One region of the Entomomonas moraniae genome, then DNA from elsewhere that is predicted to be linked to it. Evidence: predicted binding sites of a transcription regulator. Region 1 holds the regulator's gene; each other region holds the start of a gene.
The links. The regulator sigma-54, encoded in region 1, starts transcription at its own class of promoters, with help from an activator protein. The targets are predictions, from matches to a motif close to ANTGGCATNNANNTTGCTNT.
Positions count from the first base shown of each region.

Region 2: glnA (glutamate--ammonia ligase) is a predicted target of sigma-54. The motif match lies at 1,523-1,542, and genes of this name have one in related genera.
Region 3: DM558_RS12950 (pilin) is a predicted target of sigma-54. The motif match lies at 3,196-3,215, and genes of this name have one in related genera.

Region 1 is NZ_CP029822.1:22,346-27,545, forward strand. Features, by position in the region: gene ppk1 (polyphosphate kinase 1) at 1-219, shown strand, start outside; gene DM558_RS00105 (alpha-hydroxy acid oxidase) at 248-1,339, shown strand; gene DM558_RS00110 (DNA polymerase III subunit chi) at 1,336-1,770, opposite strand; gene DM558_RS00115 (RNA polymerase factor sigma-54) at 1,957-3,462, shown strand; gene hpf (ribosome hibernation-promoting factor, HPF/YfiA family) at 3,524-3,811, shown strand; gene ptsN (PTS IIA-like nitrogen regulatory protein PtsN) at 3,979-4,443, shown strand; gene rapZ (RNase adapter RapZ) at 4,452-5,200, shown strand, end outside.
Region 2 is NZ_CP029822.1:2,187,685-2,192,884, reverse strand. Features, by position in the region: gene DM558_RS10305 (FAD-binding oxidoreductase) at 19-1,416, shown strand; gene glnA (glutamate--ammonia ligase) at 1,637-3,040, shown strand; gene DM558_RS10295 (aminotransferase-like domain-containing protein) at 3,244-4,662, shown strand; partial or broken gene DM558_RS10290 (cytochrome ubiquinol oxidase subunit I) at 4,809-5,200, shown strand, end outside.
Region 3 is NZ_CP029822.1:2,784,457-2,789,656, forward strand. Features, by position in the region: gene DM558_RS12935 (LysR family transcriptional regulator) at 112-1,005, shown strand; gene acuI (acrylyl-CoA reductase (NADPH)) at 1,038-2,042, shown strand; gene DM558_RS12945 (carbonic anhydrase family protein) at 2,111-2,536, opposite strand; gene DM558_RS15860 (hypothetical protein) at 2,571-2,768, opposite strand; gene DM558_RS12950 (pilin) at 3,291-3,779, shown strand; gene serA (phosphoglycerate dehydrogenase) at 4,125-5,200, opposite strand, start outside.

The DNA.
Region 1 (5,200 bases):
CTTGATATGCGTGTGGAAACGTGTTTTCCTATTGAAGGTAAGAGGCTAATTTCTCGTGTGAAAAAAGAGCTTGAACTTTATTTAAGTGATAATACACATAGTTGGATACTGCAAAGTGATGGCAGTTATATTCGCTCTAAGCCTATTGGAAATCAAATACCAAGGTCAGCACAACAAATATTATTTGAACAGTTAACTAAGCCAGTACATAGCCATTAAATAATTTGACGAGAGGGGAACATCATCGATGGTTTATTCAATTGTACCACCACAATTATTTTCAGTTGAAGATTATGAAAAATCCTCTGTTAAGCACATGGATCATACTGCTTGGAGTTATTTGGTTGGTGGTAGTGCGGATGAGATAACTGCTGATAAAAATAAATGTGCTTTTGATGAGATACAGTTACAAACACAGGTGTTAAGGGATTTTGCAGGTGCGAATACACGATTGAATTTGTTAGGCAGTACCTTACCTTTTCCTATTTTATTAGCCCCTGTTGCGTGGCATAAATTATTTCATCCTGATGGTGAGTTAGCCACTGTACAAGCTGCTTCTGCAATAGGTGCGGGTATGGTGGTCAGTACGCAGTCGAGTGTTTTATTAGAAGATGTGGCTGAAAATGCAACGAAGCCGTTATGGTTTCAATTGTATATTCAGCCAGATCGTATGTTTACAGCGGAGCTAGTGAAACGGGCAGAACAGGCAGGTTATAAAGCATTGGTTTTAACCATTGATGCACCTATTTCGGGTGTTCGTAATCGTGAGCAACGGGTTAATTTTCATCTCCCACAAGGTATTAGTTCCGTTAACTTAGCGGGTATGAAAAGGCCAGCAGTACATAATGCTAGTTTGTTAGAAAGCCCTTTGTTTTCAGGGCAGTTAGAAAGCATTCCAACATGGCAAGACATTGAGTGGTTAAAATCTATTACCTCATTGCCAATTATTGTGAAAGGTATTACTTCGGTGGCCGATGTTGAACAGGCCATTACTTTAGGTGTTAATGGCTTGATCGTTTCTAATCATGGCGGACGTGTATTGGATACACTACCTTCAACCATCGAGTTATTACCCGGTATTGCTGAGCAAGTGGCAGGACGTGTCCCTATTTTATTAGACAGTGGTATTCGTCGTGGTACGGATATTTTAAAAGCGCTAGCTTTAGGAGCGAGTGCCGTGATGATTGGACGTCCTTATATCTATGCGCTTTCTGTTGCTGGTGCGGTTGGAGTTGTCCATTTATTAAACATATTGCGCGCGGAGCTTGAAGCCGCAATGGTATTAACAGGCTGCCGTACCTTGTATGAAATTGATCGATCTCTTTTATGGAAGAGCTAGATTTTGGTGAGTGTATGATAATCGAGTGAACAGTTAGCTGTTTTATAAAATCGATAGTTTTCGCGTGCTTGATCTTTCAACAACGGATCATCAATAACAAATTCGGCTATTCGAGCAAACTGTTGATAGCTATTGGGGGGGGTAAAGCTTAAATTAACGAGTAACTTATTGCTTGTTAATGGAATATCTACTCCTTCATAGCCTAAAATAACAGGACTTTCTGGATTTTCTTCCACTAGATCATGAGCGATAAAACTATTGGGTTGGAATTGCCAAAGCAATTCATTCATCTGTTGTCGTTGCTCTGTGTTTTGGCAAAGAATATAAATATTATCTAATTGTCGCCATGCCTTATTAATTAACTTACAACTAAATAATAAACAATCTGCTATTTGCGTGGTGGGTAAGTTATAAAAGTCTACTTTTGGCATGGGGCTTTACCATCAATTTATAATAAAAATGCTATGTAACCTATTATATTAACCAATATTTTTTAATACTGCATTAAACAAATTTTTGTGATGTAGGTTGTTTCATTTTTCTGACGTGTTATTATTTGAGTAATAGAAATTAAGGCATATAATTTGCTTAATATTATGAGGTTTATGGATTAGGGTATGAAGCCAACCTTAGCGTTAAAGATAGGACAACAACTGTCAATGACACCCCAGTTGCAGCAAGCAATTAGGCTTTTGCAATTGTCTACTGTTGATTTACAACAAGAAATTCAAGAAATACTAGAATCTAACTCTATGTTAGAGCAGCAGGAACCCGGTGAGGAGTTTGATGATAACAACTTATTGGCAGAAGAAAATATACTGGTTAATCCGTCGAGCCAAGAAATTAGTTTCAAAGATCATAATCATGACAATGAAAATACGATAAGCACTGACGATAGAAACCAAGTTTCATCAACTGATGTTATTCCTGAAGAGCTCCCCGTTGATACTAATTGGGATGATATTTATCAAAGTAGTTTGCCAGCTTCTCATAACGACTCAGAAGAGTCTGATTTTACAACGTATACCTCCGAGGGCGAAACCCTACAAACCCACTTATTATGGCAGCTTAATGTAGCCCCATTAACCGATAGAGATAAAACAATTGCCATTAATATTATTGATTGTATTAATGAAGATGGTTATTTAGAAGAGTCAATCACTGATATTTGTGAAGGGTTGGATGCATCGCTAGAGGTTGAGGCTGATGAAGTCGAAATGATGCTTCATTACATTCAGCAGTTTGATCCAGTGGGGATAGGCGCACGAGATCTAAAAGAATGTTTACTCCTACAGTTAAATGGCTTGTTTACTGAGCACACTTATTATCAAGGGGCAAAAGAGCTTGTGACAACTTGGTTAGATGTTTTAGCGTCGAAAGATTATACCAAGTTGATGCGGTTGACGAAACTTAAAGAAGAAGAGTTAAGGCAAGTGATAGGTTTAGTACAATGCCTTAATCCTAAGCCTGGCAGTCAGATAGAGTCTAAAGAGCCAGAGTATATTGTCCCTGATGTGATTGTCCGTAAAAATAATGACCACTGGATTGTTGAGCTTAATCAAGAGGCGATGCCTAAGCTCCGTGTTAATGCACAATATGCAAGTTATGTACAACGTGCTAACAATTCATCAGATAATCAATTTTTAAAAAACCAACTTCAAGAAGCACGTTGGTTTATCAAAAGCTTACAAAGTCGTAATGAAACACTGATGAAAGTTGCAACACAAATTGTTGAACATCAGCGTGGCTTTTTAGAATATGGCGAAGAAGCGATGAAGCCATTGATTTTATCAGAAGTGGCTGACGTAGTTGGGATGCACGAGTCGACTATTTCTCGTGTAACAACTCAAAAATATATGTACACCCCCCGTGGTATTTATGAGCTGAAATATTTTTTTTCAAGTCATGTTAATACTTCCGAAGGGGGGGAGTGTTCATCAACGGCTATTCGCGCTATGATTAAAAAACTAATTGCTGCAGAGGATTCTAAAAAGCCTTTGAGTGATAGTAAATTGACCTCTTTATTGGAGGAGCAAGGTGTACAAGTGGCGAGAAGAACAGTTGCTAAATACCGAGAGGCATTGGGCATTGGTTCTTCGAGTGAACGTAAACAATTCATATAATAAATAACGTCGCTTATACTTATTTTGAGTGTAAGTATTTTTAAATGTTAAGGAGAAATATATGCAAATTAACATTACTGGTCACCAACTTGAAGTTACAGAAGCTTTACGTAACTATGTTGATGAAAAATTCACAAGGCTTGAAAGACACTTCGACAAGATAACTAGTGCCCAAGTCATTATGGGTGTTGAGAAGTTAAATAAAAAAATAGATGCAACGTTGCTATTAGCCGGTGGTGAGGTAGTTGCCAGTGCTGAAAATACTGACATGTATACAGCTATTGATTCATTAGTTGATAAATTAGACCGTCAATTAATTAAGTTTAAAGAAAAGCAACAAAAATACTAATTAGTTTTTGAGTGTAAGGCCTGATTTCATAATTAATTTATTAATTATGAAATCAGGCCTTAATTTATTTGTATAGACAACATCACTTAATGATTGATATACATGTTATAATTATTTAAATATTAGACAATTTTTTATATAAATTTATTGAGCGATCATTTTTGTTTATGATTCAACTTAAAGAAATACTAACGCCATCCCAAGTGGTAGTAAATGCTCATGTGACTAGCAAAAAAAGAGCGTTAGAGCTAGTTGCTCAGACAATTGCAGAAAACTGTAATGAATTAGATGTTCATAACTTGTTTGAGCATTTAATAGAAAGAGAGCGATTAGGCACGACTGGTTTTGGTAACGGTGTGGCTATTCCCCATTGTCGTATTGAAAATTGCCAACAACCTATTGCAGTTGTTTTGAAATTAACGACACCAATTGATTTTGATGCTATAGACAACGAACTGGTTGATATTCTTGTTGGATTAGTTGTTCCTAATAATGCGACAGATGAACATTTGCAACTACTTAAACAAATAGCCGCGTTATTAAGTGATGCGCAAGCATGTAAACAGATAAGATCCTCTACAAGTAGTCAAGAGCTTTATCAAATTTTAACAAATGGAGTTTCAGGTATATAGGAACGGATATGCGTCTTGTTATTATCAGTGGCCGCTCAGGTGCGGGAAAAACTACCGCTTTACATTTGTTAGAGGATAACGGTTTTTACTGCATTGATAATTTACCTGCAAGCCTTTTTTCTGTTGCGATTGAGCAAGCCATATCCCAAACCAATATTACCAAAATAGCGGTATCGATTGATGCGCGAAGCTTGCCTACGCAAATTGAAAATTTCCCTACTGTGTTTGAGCACTTACAAGGTAAATATACTTCTTGTGACTTAGTCTATCTTGATGCAAAAGATGACATATTGATCAGTCGTTTTTCTGAAACAAGACGTCGCCATCCCTTAACAACGGGAGAGCGCTCATTACCTGAATCTATCGAAGAAGAATCTAGGCTATTAGCCCCTATTGTTAATTTAGCTACTTTGCATGTTGATACAACTGCTTTAAATATTTACCAGCTAAGAGACTTTTTAAAACTCCGCTTGTTAGGCGAAGCAGGGCTAGCGACAGCACTGCTTATTGAGTCATTTGGTTTTAAGTATGGTGTACCAATAGATGCAGATTGGATTTTTGATTTAAGGGCATTACCTAATCCTTATTGGGTAAGCGAGTTAAGGTATTTAAAAGGGAAAGATCAGGCTGTAATAGATTACTTAGAGAAACAGCCCGATGTATTGGAAATGCAAGAAGACATACTGACGTTTTTAAAGAAGTGGCTACCCAAAATTATAGCATCTAATAGACCTTATATTACGGTTGCTCTAGGTTG
Region 2 (5,200 bases), 1.2 Mb from region 1:
ACTCTTTTTAGGATATATATGAATACTTGTACGAGAAGACCCGTTTCTAATATTTTTTTAGATGCGTTAACCTCTGCCTTGGGTGATCGTGTTTCTACAGCATTAGCGGTTAGGGAACATCATGGTCGTGATGAGTCGATGTATGCAACCTGTCCACCCGATGCAGTGGTATTTGCAAGATCAACAGATGATGTTGTTACTGTCGTGAAACTTTGTAATGAGCATGATGTACCTGTGATCGCATTTGGTGCAGGGTCTTCTATTGAGGGGCATGTGTTACCTTTTTCTGGTGGGGTGACGATTGATTTATCTGAAATGAACCATATTGTAGCGGTTAATCCTGAGGATTTAACTGCTACGGTGCAGGCAGGAGTAACACGCAAGCAGTTAAACCATGAAACACGAAATATGGGATTATTTTTTCCTATTGACCCTGGTGCTGATGCAACTATTGGCGGTATGGCTGCAACCCGTGCTTCTGGTACTAATGCAGTGCGTTATGGAACAATGCGTGATAATGTGGTTTCCCTAACTGTTGTGACAGCTGAAGGAAAGGTAATTCGCACTAGTAGTCGTGCGAAGAAATCCTCAGCGGGTTATGACTTAACTGCCATTTTTGTAGGAAGTGAAGGGACGCTAGGAATTATCACCGAGGTGACGGTTAAGCTTCATGTTCAACCTGAGGGTATTTCAGCTGCTATTTGTAGTTTTCCTACAGTACAAGATGCCGTGCAGTGCGTTATTGCAACTATTCAAATGGGAATTCCTGTGGCGCGTGTTGAGATTATGGATACAGCAGCAGTGAAAGCGGTTAATCAATACAGCCATCTTGATTTGAAAGAATCACCGGTACTTTTATTTGAGTTTCATGGTACGCCCGATGGGGTGACAGAGCAGTCCAGCATGGTGCAAGAAATTGCAAAAGAGACTGGAGGACAGGATTTTAATTGGGCTACACAAACAGAAGACCGTAATAAGTTATGGACTGCAAGGCATAATGCATTTTTTGCATCCATGCAATTAAAGCCTGGTTGCCGTGGTGTGAGTACAGATGTCTGTGTGCCTATTTCAAGATTGGCAGAGAGCATTGATGTGACGATTGACGAGTTAGCAAAGTCAAGTATTGCTTATACTATTGTGGGGCATGTTGGGGATGGTAATTACCATGTGATTTTGTTAATTGATCCTAAAAATGCCGAAGAAGTGGCTGAAATGGAGCGTATTAATCATGGGATTGTACAGCGTGCTATCGCAATGGATGGTACTTGTACGGGCGAACATGGGGTTGGAGTGCATAAAATACCCTTTCTAGTAGAGGAGCATGGTGAGAATGCATTAGATATGATGCGAGCCTTGAAGCGTGCGTTTGATCCTAAGAATATTTTAAACCCAGGGAAAATAGTGAGTTTAAACTAACAATAGCGCGCACTATTATGGCGCTGTCATGAAAGTGTATGTGCTATTTTGGTGCATTATTCGGCATTAATTTGCATTGGTTCTCTGTAAATCATGGTTATTTGAGGATGGCATATAATTTGCTTTTGTAAGTATAAGGTTTATGATAGCCCTATCAGTGGGATGTTTTTTTATTTGCTAGAAATACTTTAGCTGTTAGCCATATCTTTTGGAGACGATTATGTCAAAGACAATGCAATTAATTAAAGAGCATGATGTAAAGTGGATCGATTTACGTTTTACCGATACTAAAGGTAAACAACAACATTTATCAATGCCAGCACGTGATGTGGATGAAGATTTCTTTGAAGCAGGTAAAATGTTTGATGGTTCTTCAATGGCTGGTTGGAAGGGGATTGAAGCCTCTGATATGATTTTAATGCCAGATGACAGTACAGCTGTATTAGATCCTTTTACTGTTGAGCCTACATTGATTATCGTGTGTGACATTATTGAACCTGCAACTATGCAAGGTTATGATCGTGATCCACGCGGCGTGGCTAAACGTGCAGAAGAATATTTAAAATCAACTGGCATTGGTGATACTGTTTTTGTTGGTCCTGAACCTGAATTCTTTATCTTTGATGAAGTTAAATATAAGTCTGACGTATCGGGTTCTATGTTCAAAATTATTTCTGAGCAAGGTTGTTGGAATACTGATGCTGATTTTGAAGATGGCAACAGAGGCCATCGCCCTGGTTTGAAAGGTGGTTATTTCCCTGTGCCCCCTGTTGATCATGACCACGAAATTCGTACGGCGATGTGTAATGCATTGGAAGAAATGGGACAAGTGGTTGAAGTTCATCACCATGAAGTAGCCACAGCAGGTCAAAATGAGATTGGTGTTAAATTTAATACTCTTGTAGCGAAAGCTGATGAAGTACAAACACTGAAATATGTGATCCATAATGTGGCTGATATTTACGGGAGAACAGCTACCTTTATGCCAAAACCACTTTATGGTGATAATGGTTCAGGTATGCACGTGCATCTATCTATTGCTAAAGATGGTAAAAATACTTTCTCTGGTGATGGCTATGCAGGACTTTCTGACACAGCGTTGTATTTTATTGGTGGTATTATTAAACACGGTAAGGCCTTAAATGCATTTACTAACCCATCAACAAACTCTTATAAGCGTTTAGTGCCAGGATTTGAAGCCCCTGTTATGTTAGCGTATTCAGCACGTAACCGTTCGGCTTCTATTCGTATTCCTTACGTGACTAGCCCTAAAGCTCGTCGTATTGAGGCGCGTTTTCCTGATCCTGCGGCTAACCCATATTTTGCGTTTGCGGCATTGTTAATGGCGGGTCTTGATGGTATTCAAAATAAAATTCATCCTGGCGATGCCGCGGATAAGAATTTATATGATTTACCACCAGAAGAGTCAAAAGCAATTCCTCAAGTATGTGGAAGCTTAAAAGAAGCGCTAGAAGCATTAGATGCAGACCGTGAATTCTTAACCAAAGGTGGTGTGTTTAACGATGGACTTATTGATGCTTATATTGAGCTAAAAGCAGCAGAAGAAATTAAAGTAAGAACATTCGTACACCCACTAGAGTATGAGTTATATTACAGCGTTTAATTAACTCTAATTTATTAGAACCCCATAAAGTAATTTATGGGGTTTTTTATTTTAAGAGTTAATGTCAGTATTTTAGTGCTTATGCATTATTCTCTAGTTATCTTATTTTTAAATGTATTATTTCTAATAAAATTTCGGCTATGACTAGTAATATATTTTTTATGCGTGTTAAATAATATATAGGATAGAAGAGAGTATTTATTATGAAGCGTTATGAGCAGTTTGCTGAAGAAATAACCCATTTGATAAAATCAGGTGTATTGCAAACTGGACAAAAGTTACCATCGGTACGTCATGCAAGTAAAGTTTATAAAATTAGCCCATCGACAGTTTTTAAAGCTTATTATTTATTAGAAGATAGGGGATTAATTTTCGCACGTGAAAAGTCTGGTTATTTTGTACGTCCATTATTACAAGACACTCTTCCTGAACCTGATATTAAAGATATTGAAGTCGTTACGACAGAAGTGAGTGTAAGTGATCTGATTTTTTCAGTCATGGATGTAATTAGGAATAATGAAGCAGTTCTTTTTTGTGCTTTTTATCCCAGTACAGATTTATTTCCAATGGCGCGTTTGCAGCGCAGTATGAATCATGCACTCACTGATTTTAAGAGTAGGCATCATAACTATATTGCGGATATGACAACAGGTAATGTTGATTTGCGGCGTCAGATTGTATTACGTTATATGCTCAATAATGTCAACTTGTCGATGGATGAGGTGATTATCACCAATGGTGTGATGGAGGCTTTAAATTTATGCTTACAAGCGGTGACTAAACCTGGCGATTTAGTGGCAATCGAGTCCCCAGCATTTTATGCCATTCTACAAATTTTAGAGCGATTAAAGTTAAAAGCTGTGGAAATTCCTACGCATCCTCGTAAGGGTATTGATTTAGAAGCTCTAGAGAAAGCGTTGCAAAAACTACCTATTAAGACCTGTTGCCTTATGACAAATTTTCAAAACCCAACAGGTGCCACTATTTCAGATGAAGACAAAGAGCAGTTGTATCATATTCTTAATAAATACCAAACGCCTACGGTGATTGATGATGTTTACCACGAGCTTTATTTTGATGAAACGCCACCTAAGTTATTAAAAAGTTTTGATAAGCATGGTTTGATTATGCATTGTGGCTCATTTTCTAAATCATTAGCTCCTGGGTATCGTGTAGGGTATGTTGCGGCAGGGCGCTATGCAGAAAAAGTTAATCGACTTAAACTAATGTCAACGTTGTCGACCTCTGTTCCTGCTCAAGCAGCTATTGCTAACTATTTACAGTACGGTGGTTATGATAGGCATTTACGTAAATTAAGGCATGTATTGGCTTGCTCTCAAGCTAGCATGCTTTCTGCCATTGTAAAATACTTCCCAAAAAATATTGCAGTCACCAAGCCAAAGGGAGGCTATTTTTTATGGGTTGAGCTCGATAAAAATATAGATTCATTACAGTTATATAAAATTGCTTTAGCAAATGGAATCTGTATTGCTCCTGGTGCAATTTTTTCAGCTTCACAAGGGTTTAATAACTGTATACGCTTAAATTATGGGCAAGCATGGTCTGATAAGTTAGAACTTGCTATACAAAAATTAGGCAATTTAATTAAATCTTTTAAATAGATCAGATGACCACATTCATCAATCTGATATGGTTTTTTTTAATAAATTTGATTCTGTTATTTATTGTTCAATTGTCTTATAGTCTAAATTGGATTATTAATTAGCCCAAATTATATTTTTGAAACATCAGGTTGGGGGTAAGGAGCATGTTTGGTCTTGACGCCATAGATATCGCACGTATTCAGTTCGCTTTTACAGTTTCTTTTCACATTATTTTTCCTGCCATTACGATAGGTCTTTCTACTTATATTGTCGTTTTAGAGGGACTTTGGTTAAAAACAAATAACAAAATTTATTATAACCTATGTGTTTTTTGGGCGAAGATTTTTGCTGTTAATTTTGGTATGGGGGTTGTTTCAGGCTTGGTAATGGCTTTTCAGTTTGGTACTAACTGGAGTGGATTTTCCGCTTTCGCTGGGAGTATCACCGGGCCGCTTCTGACTTATGAGGTGATGACAGCTTTTTTCTTAGAGGCTGGGTTTCTAGGTGTCATGTTGTTTGGTTGGAAGAAAGTAGGGCCTCATTTGCATTTTTTTGC
Region 3 (5,200 bases), 580 kb from region 1:
CGATTAAGATATGCTGTTTTAATTCTAATTACATGGCATATGAATAACAAATACCTATATTTTATGGTATATAATGCTTTTTAAGCATGGGCAAAATTTGTAGAGGATTTTATGGATATCCGAGTGTTAAGGTATTTTCTAGCTGTAGCTAACGAGGGAAGTATTACAGCTGCTGCAAATGCGCTATATTTAACGCAGCCAACGTTATCAAGACAATTAAAAGAATTAGAGGAAGAGTTAGGTAAAAAGCTGTTTCATCGCAGTAATCAGCGTATTAGTTTAACTGAGGAAGGTATTTTATTACGTAAACGTGCTGAAGAAATCTTAGAGCTTGTACACAAAACCAAGGCGGAGTTTGTCGATTTAGATGAAACTATTAGTGGTGATATTCATATCGCCTGTGGTGAAACAGAGGTAATCAGCTACATTGCGCGTATTGCTAAAGAGATGCGAGCGCAATATCCTAGAATACGTTTTCATTTTTACAGTGGTAATGCTGAATACGTTACAGAAAAATTAGATAAAGGGCTTATTGATTTTGGCATTGTAATAGAGCCTGTCGATGTGTCGAAGTATTATTATCTTGATATGCCTAGTCAAGATACATGGGGATTATTAATGCGTAAAGATAGTCCATTAGCCAATCATGAAACTATAAGCGTTAAAGATTTATTACCGTTACCTATTATTTGTTCAAGGCAGTTAATAACTGAAACTTCATCTAAAAATCATGTGAATAATTGGTTTGGTGATCATGTTGTAAAGCTTAATATTGTTGCCACGTATAACTTGATTTTTAATGCAGCAGTTCTTGTAAGAGAAGGGGTGGGTTATGCCATTACCCTTGATAAATTGGCCAATACCAGTGAAGAAAGTGAAATATGCTTTAAGCCATTTTCACCTAGACTTACTTCTGGCCTTAATATTATTTGGAAAAAGGATCAGGTATTTTCTAAGGCGAGCGAGTTATTTTTGAGGAAAGCCAAAGCGCTTTGCCAATCATAAGTGTTTGTAATTCATTATAGAGGTAAACAAGTATGTCATTTAATGCTATTTTATTAGAAAAAAATGAAACAAGTGGATTTACAGCTTCTATTAAAGTCCTGTCAAAAGAGACGTTATTACAACAACAGGGTGATACATTAATAAAAGTTCAATATTCTAGTATTAACTATAAAGATGCCTTAGCGCTCACTAATAAAGGGCCTGTTGTTCGATCATGGCCTATGGTGCCTGGTATTGATGGTGTTGGGGTAGTAGTTAAGTGTGATAGTGGACGTTATAAAACTGGCGATCAGGTTATTCTAAATGGTTGGGGTTGTGGTGAAAATCATTGGGGTTGTTTGGGACAATATGCTTATTTACAATCAGGTTGGTTAATTCCACTACCTGATAAGTTTACTCCTCAACAAGCCATGGCGATGGGTACGGCGGGTTATACGGCAGCGCTCTGTGTGCAACGTATTATTGAGCATGGTGTGAAACCAGAACAAGGCAGTGTTTTGGTTACAGGCGCTTCTGGTGGAGTAGGGTCGGTGGCAATTGCGTTGCTTACCAAATTGGGTTATCAAGTAACAGCGGCTACTTCGAAAACAGGAGAGGTTAATTATTTAAAACAATTAGGTGCGGTTGATTTTATCGATAGCCAAGCTTTTAAAGGAGCCGGAAAGCCATTGCAAAAAGAGTGCTGGTCTGCTGCTATTGATGTATTAGGTTCTCATGCGTTGGCTAATGTGTGTGCACAAATAAATTATGGTGGCATAGTGGCAGCTTGCGGCTTAGCGCAAGGGTTGGATTTTCCGACAACCGTCGCTCCTTTTATTTTAAGAGGGGTAACTTTAGCAGGTGTAGATAGTGTAATGGCTTCTTATGATAAGCGTTTAATCGCATGGAATCTTTTGGCTAAATATATTGATAGTGGCTTACTTAATCAAATTGCTAAAACTATTCCTTTAAGTGAGTGCATGGAGGTTGCTAATCAAATGATAGCAGGACGAATTAAAGGGCGATTTATTGTGGATGTTAATGTAAGTAGTGAGTAGCGATAATTATTTTTTGTTTGTATGACTCCCATGAATGGTTTAAAAATAATATCATGGGAGTTTTTTTATTATAACTCAACGATTTGACGGCCATTAAGTGGTTGTGGTGGTCGGTTATTTTTACTATTTAATAAGGTAGTAAGTTCTTGTATTTGCTCCTTTGACATTTTTGTGAATTGCTTCATTACTATCCAAATAACGCCCTCTGAGCATGGGGGAGTAGTTAATGATCCGCTGTATCGATAATAATGTGTATCTTTTGGAAGTAATGTTTCAAGTTGAAGAGTCTCTTCTATACGATTAACATCATTAATTCCTTTGGGCGATAGATTAATAATTTTATTAATCGTTGGGTTTGCTTCCCCTACTGTAGCCATGACAGCAACAACGGCTAATTGTCCTTCTTTATTAGTATGTACAAAGTGCATTTCTATAGGATAAGAATTTCCATTAAGGAGATTTTCACTGGGTGTGTGAAAGTGAAACTGTTCCATTGTGAAACTTTGCCCGTCAATATTTATTCCATCGCTATTTTTTGTATTTATTTGGATCATGAATATCGATAGGGAACTGGTTTTTCCCCGTTTTACACATTGCCCAATCAGGGCGTAGATCTTCCCAGTTTTGCGGTGCTCCTTTGCCATTATAAGACCAATGTTCTTCTGCAATAGTTGAATTAACTAAAGATATGAATAATACAGATAAGAAATAACCTTTAAATTTCATTTACAATCTCCGATGCGCTAGCGCTATATATTGCTTTGATATTAAGGTTTACAGGATACGATTTAAAAAAAGTTGTACTATGCAATAAATTATGGTCGCGTTCTTTTATACTTTTTAACTATAAAAATTCGAAAGAAGTAGGCGATTTGAGAAAATTAAAGACTAAACCAAATGATCAACAGATCAAGCCAGTAAAGATAGTCTGCTATTGAGGGATTACATATGTATGAAGTTTGGCTATCTATAAACTAACAAAAATAGTCTCAATATGATTAATGACATTTTGTGTTGGTTTATGTAACTAATAAGATTAATAATAGTAAAAAATGACAAAAAATGTCAGGCAATGAAATTTTTTTTGGGGGAGAAAAAAAAAGGTTTTTTAATAACATGTTGAAATTAATTGATTTATTGTTTTTTATTAAAAGTTGGCATGCTATGTGCTTACTATATAATTAGTCAGAAGGCAGATACAGGCAGTAAATGTCTTTGATTAAATCAAAAGTATATTGGAGAAATCACATGAAAGCAATGCAAAAAGGTTTTACATTAATCGAATTAATGATCGTAATCGCAATTATCGGTATTTTAGCAGCGATTGCTATCCCAGCTTACCAAGATTATATCGGTCGTTCTCAAATGGCTGAAGCATTAAGCTTAGCTTCTGGTCAAAAAGGTGCAGTGGCTGAGTACTATAGTTCTAATACTGCTTGTCCAGATAATGCAAAAACAAACTATGAAAATGGTGGTATTGCTAAAAAATCACAAATTTCTGGTAAATATGTTCAAGAAGTAACTGTGGGTAGCGGTGGTAGTACTATTATAATTTCTGGAACGACTAGTGCAACATCAACATGTGATATTAAAGCAAAAATGAGATCCGCTAATGTTGCGCAAGGTATTATGGGCAAAACTTTAACATTAGGTATGGTTCCTACTTCAGGTGCTTTCCAATGGGGTTGTACAAGTGATGCTGATAACAAATTCTTACCAGCTACTTGCCAAAAATAATTAGTTTGGTGTTAAAAAACCCTGCTTAGCAGGGTTTTTTTTGGTTTGGAATAACTTGTTGGTTATTAACTAATATATAGTTAGCAAGTGAGCTGTAAATCATTTAGTTTATTTAACTCGATATATCATATCTTATATAACGTTTTCTTAATTGTCGTTTCATATCTACCGCAATATAATTCGTTCTTCTATAACTAATTAAAAAGATCTAGCCTATGTGGTTTACATAAGATCAGATACTTTATTGGTTTAGTAGATTTTTGTTAGATATATTTTATATCTACTTTAGGCGTTATAAATAGTGGTTTGTATTATATACGCCCCACCATTAAATTGAATATCAAATTAAAAAAGTACTCGGCAACGAATAGTGCCTTTCACTTGTTGTAATTTTTCTTGAGCAAGTTCTGAGGATTTAGCGTCGAGATCTATAACGACATAACCAACTTTTTCATTAGTTTGTAAGTATTGTCCTCTTACATTAATATTATTATCAGAAAATACTTTATTAATCTCACTCATTACACCAGGGATATTTTGATGCACGTGAAGGATTCTGTGAATATTGCTCTGAGATGGGAGTGCAACCTCAGGGAAGTTCACCGCTGTAATAGACGAACCATTATCGCTGTACTTGATAAGTTTTTCTGCAACTTCAACACCAATATTGCGTTGCGCTTCCATTGTTGAACCACCTATGTGAGGTGTTAAGATCACATTATCTAAACCGCGTAATGGGCTCTGGAACTCATCTTTATTACTGCGTGGTTCAACAGGGAATACATCAATAGCCGCACCGCTTAGGTGCTCATCTTTAATTGCATCTGCTAATGGTTCAATTTCAACAACAGTACCACGAGAGGCATTAATTAAAATACCACCTTTTTTCATTTGACGGATTTCTTTTTCACCAATCATCCACTTGGTAGAAGGAAGTTCTGGTACATGGAGCGTGACAATGTCGGCTGTAGCTAGAAGTTCTTGTAAGCTTTCAACAGGATGTGCATTACCTAATGATAGTTTATTAACCACATCATAAAAAATAACATGCATACCTAAGTTTTCAGCAAGGATAGACAGTTGTGTACCGATAGAACCGTAGCCGACAATCCCGAGGGTTTTACCTCTGATTTCAAAAGAATTGGTTGCAGATTTTAACCAACCACCACGGTGGCACCCCATGTTTTTGGCTGGTATTCCACGGAGCAATAAAATAGCTTCAGCTAAAACGAGCTCAGCAACTGAGCGTGTATTTGAATATGGCGCGTTAAATACAACAATGCCTCTTTCACAGGCGGCTTGTAGGTCAACTTGGTTAGTTCCAATACAGAAACAACCAACGGCAATTAATTTCTTTGCGCAGTCAAAGACTTCGGCGGTTAAATGTGTTCTAGAGCGAATACCAATAAAATGAGCATCAG